Regions from separate parts of the Mesorhizobium silamurunense genome, predicted to be linked through region 3. Evidence: predicted binding sites of a transcription regulator. Region 3 holds the regulator's gene; each other region holds the start of a gene.
What was found. The regulator LexA, encoded in region 3, represses DNA repair genes until DNA is damaged. The targets are predictions, from matches to a motif close to TGTTCNNNNTGTGTTCNG.
Positions count from the first base shown of each region.

Region 1: the regulator LexA is predicted to act here: its motif matches at 1,125-1,142, upstream of dinB (DNA polymerase IV).
Region 2: the regulator LexA is predicted to act here: its motif matches at 916-933, upstream of recA (recombinase RecA).

Region 1 is NZ_LPVS01000087.1:19,433-21,703, reverse strand. Features, by position in the region: gene dinB (DNA polymerase IV) at 1-1,052, opposite strand, end outside; gene AU465_RS25180 (cupin domain-containing protein) at 1,304-1,684, opposite strand; gene AU465_RS25175 (hypothetical protein) at 2,094-2,271, shown strand, end outside.
Region 2 is NZ_LPVS01000082.1:75,558-77,828, forward strand. Features, by position in the region: gene AU465_RS24100 (carbohydrate kinase family protein) at 1-773, opposite strand, end outside; gene recA (recombinase RecA) at 1,057-2,154, shown strand.
Region 3 is NZ_LPVS01000027.1:190,691-192,961, reverse strand. Features, by position in the region: partial or broken gene AU465_RS06810 (ComEC/Rec2 family competence protein) at 1-1,067, shown strand, start outside; gene lexA (transcriptional repressor LexA) at 1,061-1,795, opposite strand; gene AU465_RS06800 (molybdopterin molybdotransferase MoeA) at 1,910-2,271, opposite strand, start outside.

The sequences.
Region 1 (2,271 bases), on a different contig from region 3:
GCATGCTCTTCCAGATGCGAGACCGAGATCGCCAGCAGCGAGATTTCCCGCTCGCCGGGATGAGCGGCGAGCACGCCGCGCACCAACTCCTCGGCGATTTCGGCGAGCATCGTGGTCGCCTGGATCGGCTGTTCCAGCGTCACCGAACGGGTGACGGCGCGCATATCGGCGAAGCGCACGCGCACCGTTACCGTGCGGCCGGGCCGCGCCTTGGCGCGCAGGCGGCTGGCGACGCGGTCGGCGAGATGCAAGAGCGTCGGCACGAAGACGCGTGGCAGCGCGGGCTTGCGGCCAAGCGCGGATTGCGCGCCGGCGGAATGGGCGCGGCGATGCGTCTCCAGCCGGCGCGGGTCGCGGTTCCAGGCAAGGGCCGCCAGCTTCTGGCCGGCGGCATGGCCGATCAGCCGCTCCAGCGCGCCGCTATGCGTGCGCGCCAATTGCCCGATGGTCTCGACGCCGATCTCGGCGAGCCGCGCTTTGGTTGCCGGGCCAACGCCCCACATCAGTGACACCGGCAAATCGTGCAGGAATTGAAGCTCGGTGCCGGGCTCGACCACCACCAGCCCGTCGGGCTTGGCCACCTGCGAGGCGATCTTGGCGAGATGCTTCGTCCGCGCCACGCCGATCGAGATCGGCAGGCCAAGCTCGGCCTTCACGCGGCTGCGGATTCTTCCGGCAATCTCCTCCGGCGAGCCGAACAGGTGCGTGCAGCCGGCGACATCGGCAAAAGCCTCGTCGATCGAGATGCGCTCGACCAGCGGCGTGAAATCGTCGAGCACCTTGATCGCGGCGTCGCCAAGACGCTGGTATTCGCCGAAGCGCCCGCCGACGAAGATCAACTGCGGACAGAGCTCGCGCGCCTTGCGGCCGGGCATGCCGCCGCGCACGCCAAAGACCTTCGCTTCATAGGAGGCGGCGAGCACCACGCCGCCGCCGACCGCGATCGGCTTGCCGCGCAGCGACGGGTCGAGCAACTGCTCGACCGAGGCGTAGAAGGCGTCGAGATCGGCATGCAGGATGGTGGCGGCTGAAGCGGCGTTCGTGGCGGGCATCGCGCGCGCTCCCCATCTCCGGCCCGATACCGCGCCGCAGCATTAGTAAAGACTTTTGTAAGAGGTGTTTACCAGAACATAAAGAGAACAAAACCGGTCTCTTGTCAAGCCGTCGCGCCGGACAGGAGAACGTTTGCAACCTCGTGCAACCGGTAAGCTTGGAGCAGGTTGTATGCGACGCCGAAACTGGCAATCTCCCCACAAATGGGGAGATTACGCGCTCAGGCGCTCCGCCAATCGCCAACCGTCAGCTATGCCGGTTTGGCGTATTGCTCGGCGCTGAGCACCTCGATGCACTGGAACGGCTGATTGCCTTCCACCCAGGCGTCATGGCCGGGCGGGATGGTGTAGGACGTGCCGGCCTCGAAGGTCTTCTGCGTCCCATCGTTCATGCGCACGGTGATCGTCCCGGACACGACATAGCCGACATGCGAGACCTGGCAGCTGTCGGTCTTGACCACCGGCTTCACGCATTCGGACCATCTCCAGCCCGGCTCCATGTTGAGCCGCCCGAGCGTGTAGCCCGGCAGCCGCACGATTTCGACGCGGGTCTTGGCGGGCGAGCGGACCTCGTCGGGATCGTTGTGCGACTTGGATTCGAATTTGGTGACGTTCATTGGCGCTTCGGCCATGGCATCCTCCCATTTCCAAGCGGAGCCCGACGCTGCGATCGTCGGTGACCGCTGCCGGTTTTATATGTCTTTCAATGAGCGATTGCTAATGTAATTGCCGGGTGCAGCGGGAAATCGATTTTGTCGCGTGAGCTGTATTGCAAGCACGTTCTGCCGGTGATTTGCTGTTTCTTGCGCGGGCACTACGGTGACTGAGTGGCCACCCAATTTCTCGCCCCACTGGGGACAATCGCATGAACCCTCGGCAGGTGAATTGCGCCAATGGCGTCGCCGCAAGGCCAAGCCCCATCCACGACAATTCGTCTCGAATTCCGCTTGCGGGGGCGCTTCCGCCGCACCGGTCGAAACCGCCATAGGCGAGGCGCAAGCGGGGCGGGCAAGAAGACCAGAAAAACCAGGGAGGAAGTCGATGCTCAATCAAGCCATGCCATTGGATCCGCGTCCGCCGGCCGTCACCGCCCGCCGCACCCCGCTGGCGCTCCGTCAGTGTTGCGACAGCTATGTCTGTCCGGTCTGCGACCAGATTGTCGAACTGACGGATTTCCGGCAGGTCGTCTGGCATCAGAGGCCGGGGCATAAGCCGATGG
Region 2 (2,271 bases), on a different contig from region 3:
GCCCCGGTCAGCGCGTCGCCGGCGCCGGTCACGTCGGCGACCCGTCGCGGCGCGGGCGGGTCGATGGCAAAGACGCCGGATTCGTCGAAGCCCAGCACCGGCGCACTGCCGGCCGTGACCACGCCCGCTGCCAGCCCCACTCGCTTCAGCGCGTTGACAAGATCCTGGCCGGACATGTCGGCGCCTGCAAGCGCCGCCGCCTCGCGGCGGTTCATGAACAGCAGCGAGAGATTGCCGAGCAGCGGCGCCAGCCGCACCACCTTGGCCGGCGAAATGGCGATGGCGAAGACCGGCCGGCCGCCGGCCTGCGCGACGAGGCGCTCGAGCGCCGCTGTCGGCAGGTTCGCGTCGCAGAGGATCGCGTCGGCCTCGGCAATCGCCTCGCGCACCTTGGCGCGGCGGATCTGCTTGGGGAAGGCGAGGTCGTAGAGACCCATATCGGCAAAGCCGACTATCAGCTCGCCCTCGGTGTCGATCAGCCCCGTGTAGCTCGGCGTCGTGCGATCGAGGAATATCACCGAAAGATCGGCGATGCCGGCGCCGGCGATCGCCGCTGCGACGGTCTCGGCCGCCGCGTCGCCGCCGCGCACCGAAAGCAGCGAGGCCGACACGCCGCGCTTCACCATGCTGCGCAGCGCGTTGAAGACGCCGCCGCCGACATCCTCGCGCATGACGCCGGGGTTGGACGCTGCGGGCACATAGGTGCCCGACACCTGGCCGCGCCTGTCGATATGGGCGCCGCCCAGCGCCAGGATTTTTGGGGATGTCGGCATGCCTCGGAGTGGACCTTTGTTGATTGTTCGCGTGCGCACACTAGGTTTCCGCGCATCGCCCCGCAATCGGGGCTGCGATTCGGATCGACCAGGCAATCGGCCCAGGCTGGACCAAATAGGGTATGCGCAAATCCAGCCATGACGGGACAAAAATAGAACAAATCCGGATATCGATTGGTTTTCAGTAGTTTGATGCCTCTTGCCAAGTGAGAACAAAAAAGGTACAAAATGTCAGGGATCGCGGATTGTCCGGCCTTCATTGACGACCAAGGGGTGATGTATCATGGCTCAGAATACTTTGCGGCTTGTAGAGGATAAGGCAGTGGACAAATCAAAGGCTCTGGATGCGGCGCTGTCGCAAATCGAGCGCGCCTTCGGCAAGGGCTCGATCATGCGGCTCGGCGCGAACGAGCAGGTCGTCGAGATCGAAACCGTGCCGACGGGATCGCTTGGTCTCGACATCGCGCTCGGCGTCGGCGGCCTGCCGCGCGGCCGCATCATCGAAATCTACGGGCCGGAAAGCTCGGGCAAGACGACGCTGGCGCTGCACACGGTTGCGGAAGCCCAGAAGAAGGGCGGTATCTGCGCCTTCGTCGATGCCGAGCACGCGCTCGATCCGGTCTATGCCCGCAAGCTCGGCGTCGATCTCGAAAACCTCCTGATCTCGCAGCCCGACACCGGCGAGCAGGCGCTGGAGATCTGCGACACGCTGGTGCGCTCCGGCGCCATCGACGTGCTGGTGGTCGATTCGGTCGCGGCGCTGACGCCGCGCGCCGAAATCGAGGGCGAGATGGGCGATGCGCTGCCGGGTCTCCAGGCCCGCCTGATGAGCCAGGCGCTGCGCAAGCTCACCGCCTCGATCTCGCGCTCCAACACCATGGTCATCTTCATCAACCAGATCCGCATGAAGATCGGCGTCATGTTCGGCTCGCCGGAAACCACCACTGGCGGCAACGCGCTGAAATTCTACGCCTCGGTGCGCCTCGACATCCGCCGCATCGGCTCGGTCAAGGATCGCGACGAGGTGGTCGGCAACCAGACCCGCGTCAAGGTGGTGAAGAACAAGCTGGCCCCGCCCTTCAAGGTGGTCGAGTTCGACATCATGTATGGCGAGGGCGTGTCGAAGACCGGCGAGCTCGTCGATCTCGGGGTCAAGGCCGGCGTGGTCGAAAAGTCGGGCGCCTGGTTCTCCTACAATTCGCAGCGTCTCGGCCAGGGCCGCGAGAACGCCAAGCTGTTCCTGCGCGACAATCCGGATACGGCACGCGAGATCGAGCTGGCGCTCAGGCAGAATGCCGGGCTGATCGCGGAAAAATTCCTCGAGAATGGCGGCTCCGAAGGCGGCGACGACGGCTTCGAAGACGAAGCCGGCGCGATGTAAGGCAACTGCCGGAGTTCGGCCATAATCCGGGTCTATTATCTAAAGCTTATGTAATCGAGTTCCGTAGTACTGCGTTCGAACCGCCGGCCTTCGCGCCGGCGGTTTGCGTTTTGGGCG
Region 3 (2,271 bases):
CCGACTACCGCGCCGACAAAGTGAGAGCGCCGCCGATCAAGCGCTCGTTCGTCGGCTTCCTGTCCAGAAAGCTCGCAGCCGGAGCGGGTGGCGCTGCTTTGACGTCGATCATCGCCGGAAGTGCCACGGCGCTGTTTGCCATCTGGCACTTCCAGCGCGTCTCGCCACTCAGCCTATTGGCCAATCTGGCGATCATGCCGATCGTCACGGTCGTGATGTTCCTCGCTGTCGCCAGCGCGGTCATGATGCCCTTCGGCTTCGACGGGCCTTTCCTCTACGTGATGGGCAAGGGCCTGACGGCGATGATCGCGATCTCGGCGTGCATTTCGGAATGGTCGCCGGTCGATGCCGTGGGGCTGATCTCGATCCACTCGGTGCTGTTGGCGACGATCGCGCTCGTCATCGGCACTATGGCGACCACCTGGCTCAGGCTGGCCGCAATTCCTTTCGCAGTCGCGGCCTTGCTGACCATCCCGCAGGTGCGCACGCCGGACCTGCTGATCTCGGAGGATGCGCATCTGGTGGCCATGCCGATCGGCGGCGGCGAGCTCGCCGTCAACCGTGCCCGCTCCAACGAGTTCACCACCGAGAACTGGAAACGCGCGCTCAAGGCCGAAACAATCGTGCCGCCGGAGACATTTGCGAAAGGCGCGCTGGATATTGCCGACCCCGTCGACCTGCCGCCGGGATCGCCCTTTTACTGCACGAGCGATCTCTGCATTGGCCGGCACCCATCCGGCGCGATCGTCGCGTTGGCGGAAAATCGCAACAGCGCTCGCCCGGCCTGCGGCTTCGCCGACCTCATCGTCATCAATGACGCAACGGCCTACAATCCTTGCCGCGATCCGCGCATTCTCGTCGTCACCAAGCGCCAGCTTGCGCGTGACGGCAGTGCTGCCGTCTTCTTCGACCCGCAATCGGCGACGGCGCGACCAACTATTCAATATGCCGTCGAAAAACCGTACCGCCCCTGGCACGAACAGCGGCGCTACTCGCGCGAGGCGAGAGGGTTAGCGCCTTACAAGAAGCCTGAGAAGCCACAGACCACGCAGCCAGCCACTCAGTAGCGGCGGATGAGCCCGACGAGCTTGCCCTGCACCTTGACGCGATCGGGACCGAAGATGCGGGTCTCATAGGCCGGGTTGGCGGCCTCGAGCGCGATCGAGGCACCCTTGCGGCGGAAGCGCTTCAGCGTCGCTTCCTCGTCGTCGACAAGGGCCACCACGATCTCGCCGGGGCTAGCCGTGTTGGCGTTGCGGATGATCACCGTATCGCCGTCGAAGATGCCCGCCTCGATCATCGAGTCGCCCTTGACCTCCAGGGCGTAGTGCTCGCCGCCCGCGATCATGTCCGGCGGCACCGTGATCGAATGCGTCTGGTGCTGGATGGCATCGATCGGCACACCCGCTGCGATGCGGCCCATAACCGGAATGGACACGGCCGAAACGGCGTCGTCGTCATTGCTGGGCGTAGGCGTGCGCGAGGGCGCCGCAGGCTTGATCTGCCGGCCGAGATTGCCTTGGCCGCCCTGGATGACGCTCGGCGAGAATTTCTTCGCCGCATTGAGGCCGGGCGCGATCGAATCGGGCAGCCTCAGGACTTCAAGAGCGCGCGCCCGGTTCGGCAGCCGGCGAATGAAACCGCGCTCTTCCAGCGCCGTGATCAGGCGATGGATGCCGGACTTCGAGGCAAGGTCGAGCGCTTCCTTCATCTCGTCGAAAGACGGCGGAATGCCGCTTTCCTTGAGCCGTTCATGGATGAACATCAGCAGTTCATGTTGTTTGCGCGTCAGCATGGCGACCCCATGGGTTCTGAAACCAGAATCAGAAAACAAACCCAGAACAAACACTATCTGTTCCAGTTGTGTTCCGCAACCGTTTAAAGTTTAGTGAATGTGTTGACGTTTTGTTCAGCGTAACATCAGAACGCTGCATTCGGCGCCGGCTTCCGCCGCCGGGGCGAAGGGCTCACGCACGATCAGGCCATTAGCCTCGGCAAGCATTCTCAGCATCGAGGAATCCTGGATGCCAAACGGTGTCGCGACCAACTGTCCGGCCTCCTCGCGCACGACGGCCCGCACATAGTCCTGCCTGAGATCGTTGGCGTGCATCGCGGCAGCCAACCGCGCGGTGCGGATGTCCTGTCGGTAATTGCGGCCGCCCAGCCGCGCCAGAAGCGGCTTCAGGAACAATTGCGAGCAGACAAGGCTCGCCACCGGATTGCCAGGCAGGCCAAGGCAGCGGATGTTACCAAGCCGGCCAAACATCAACG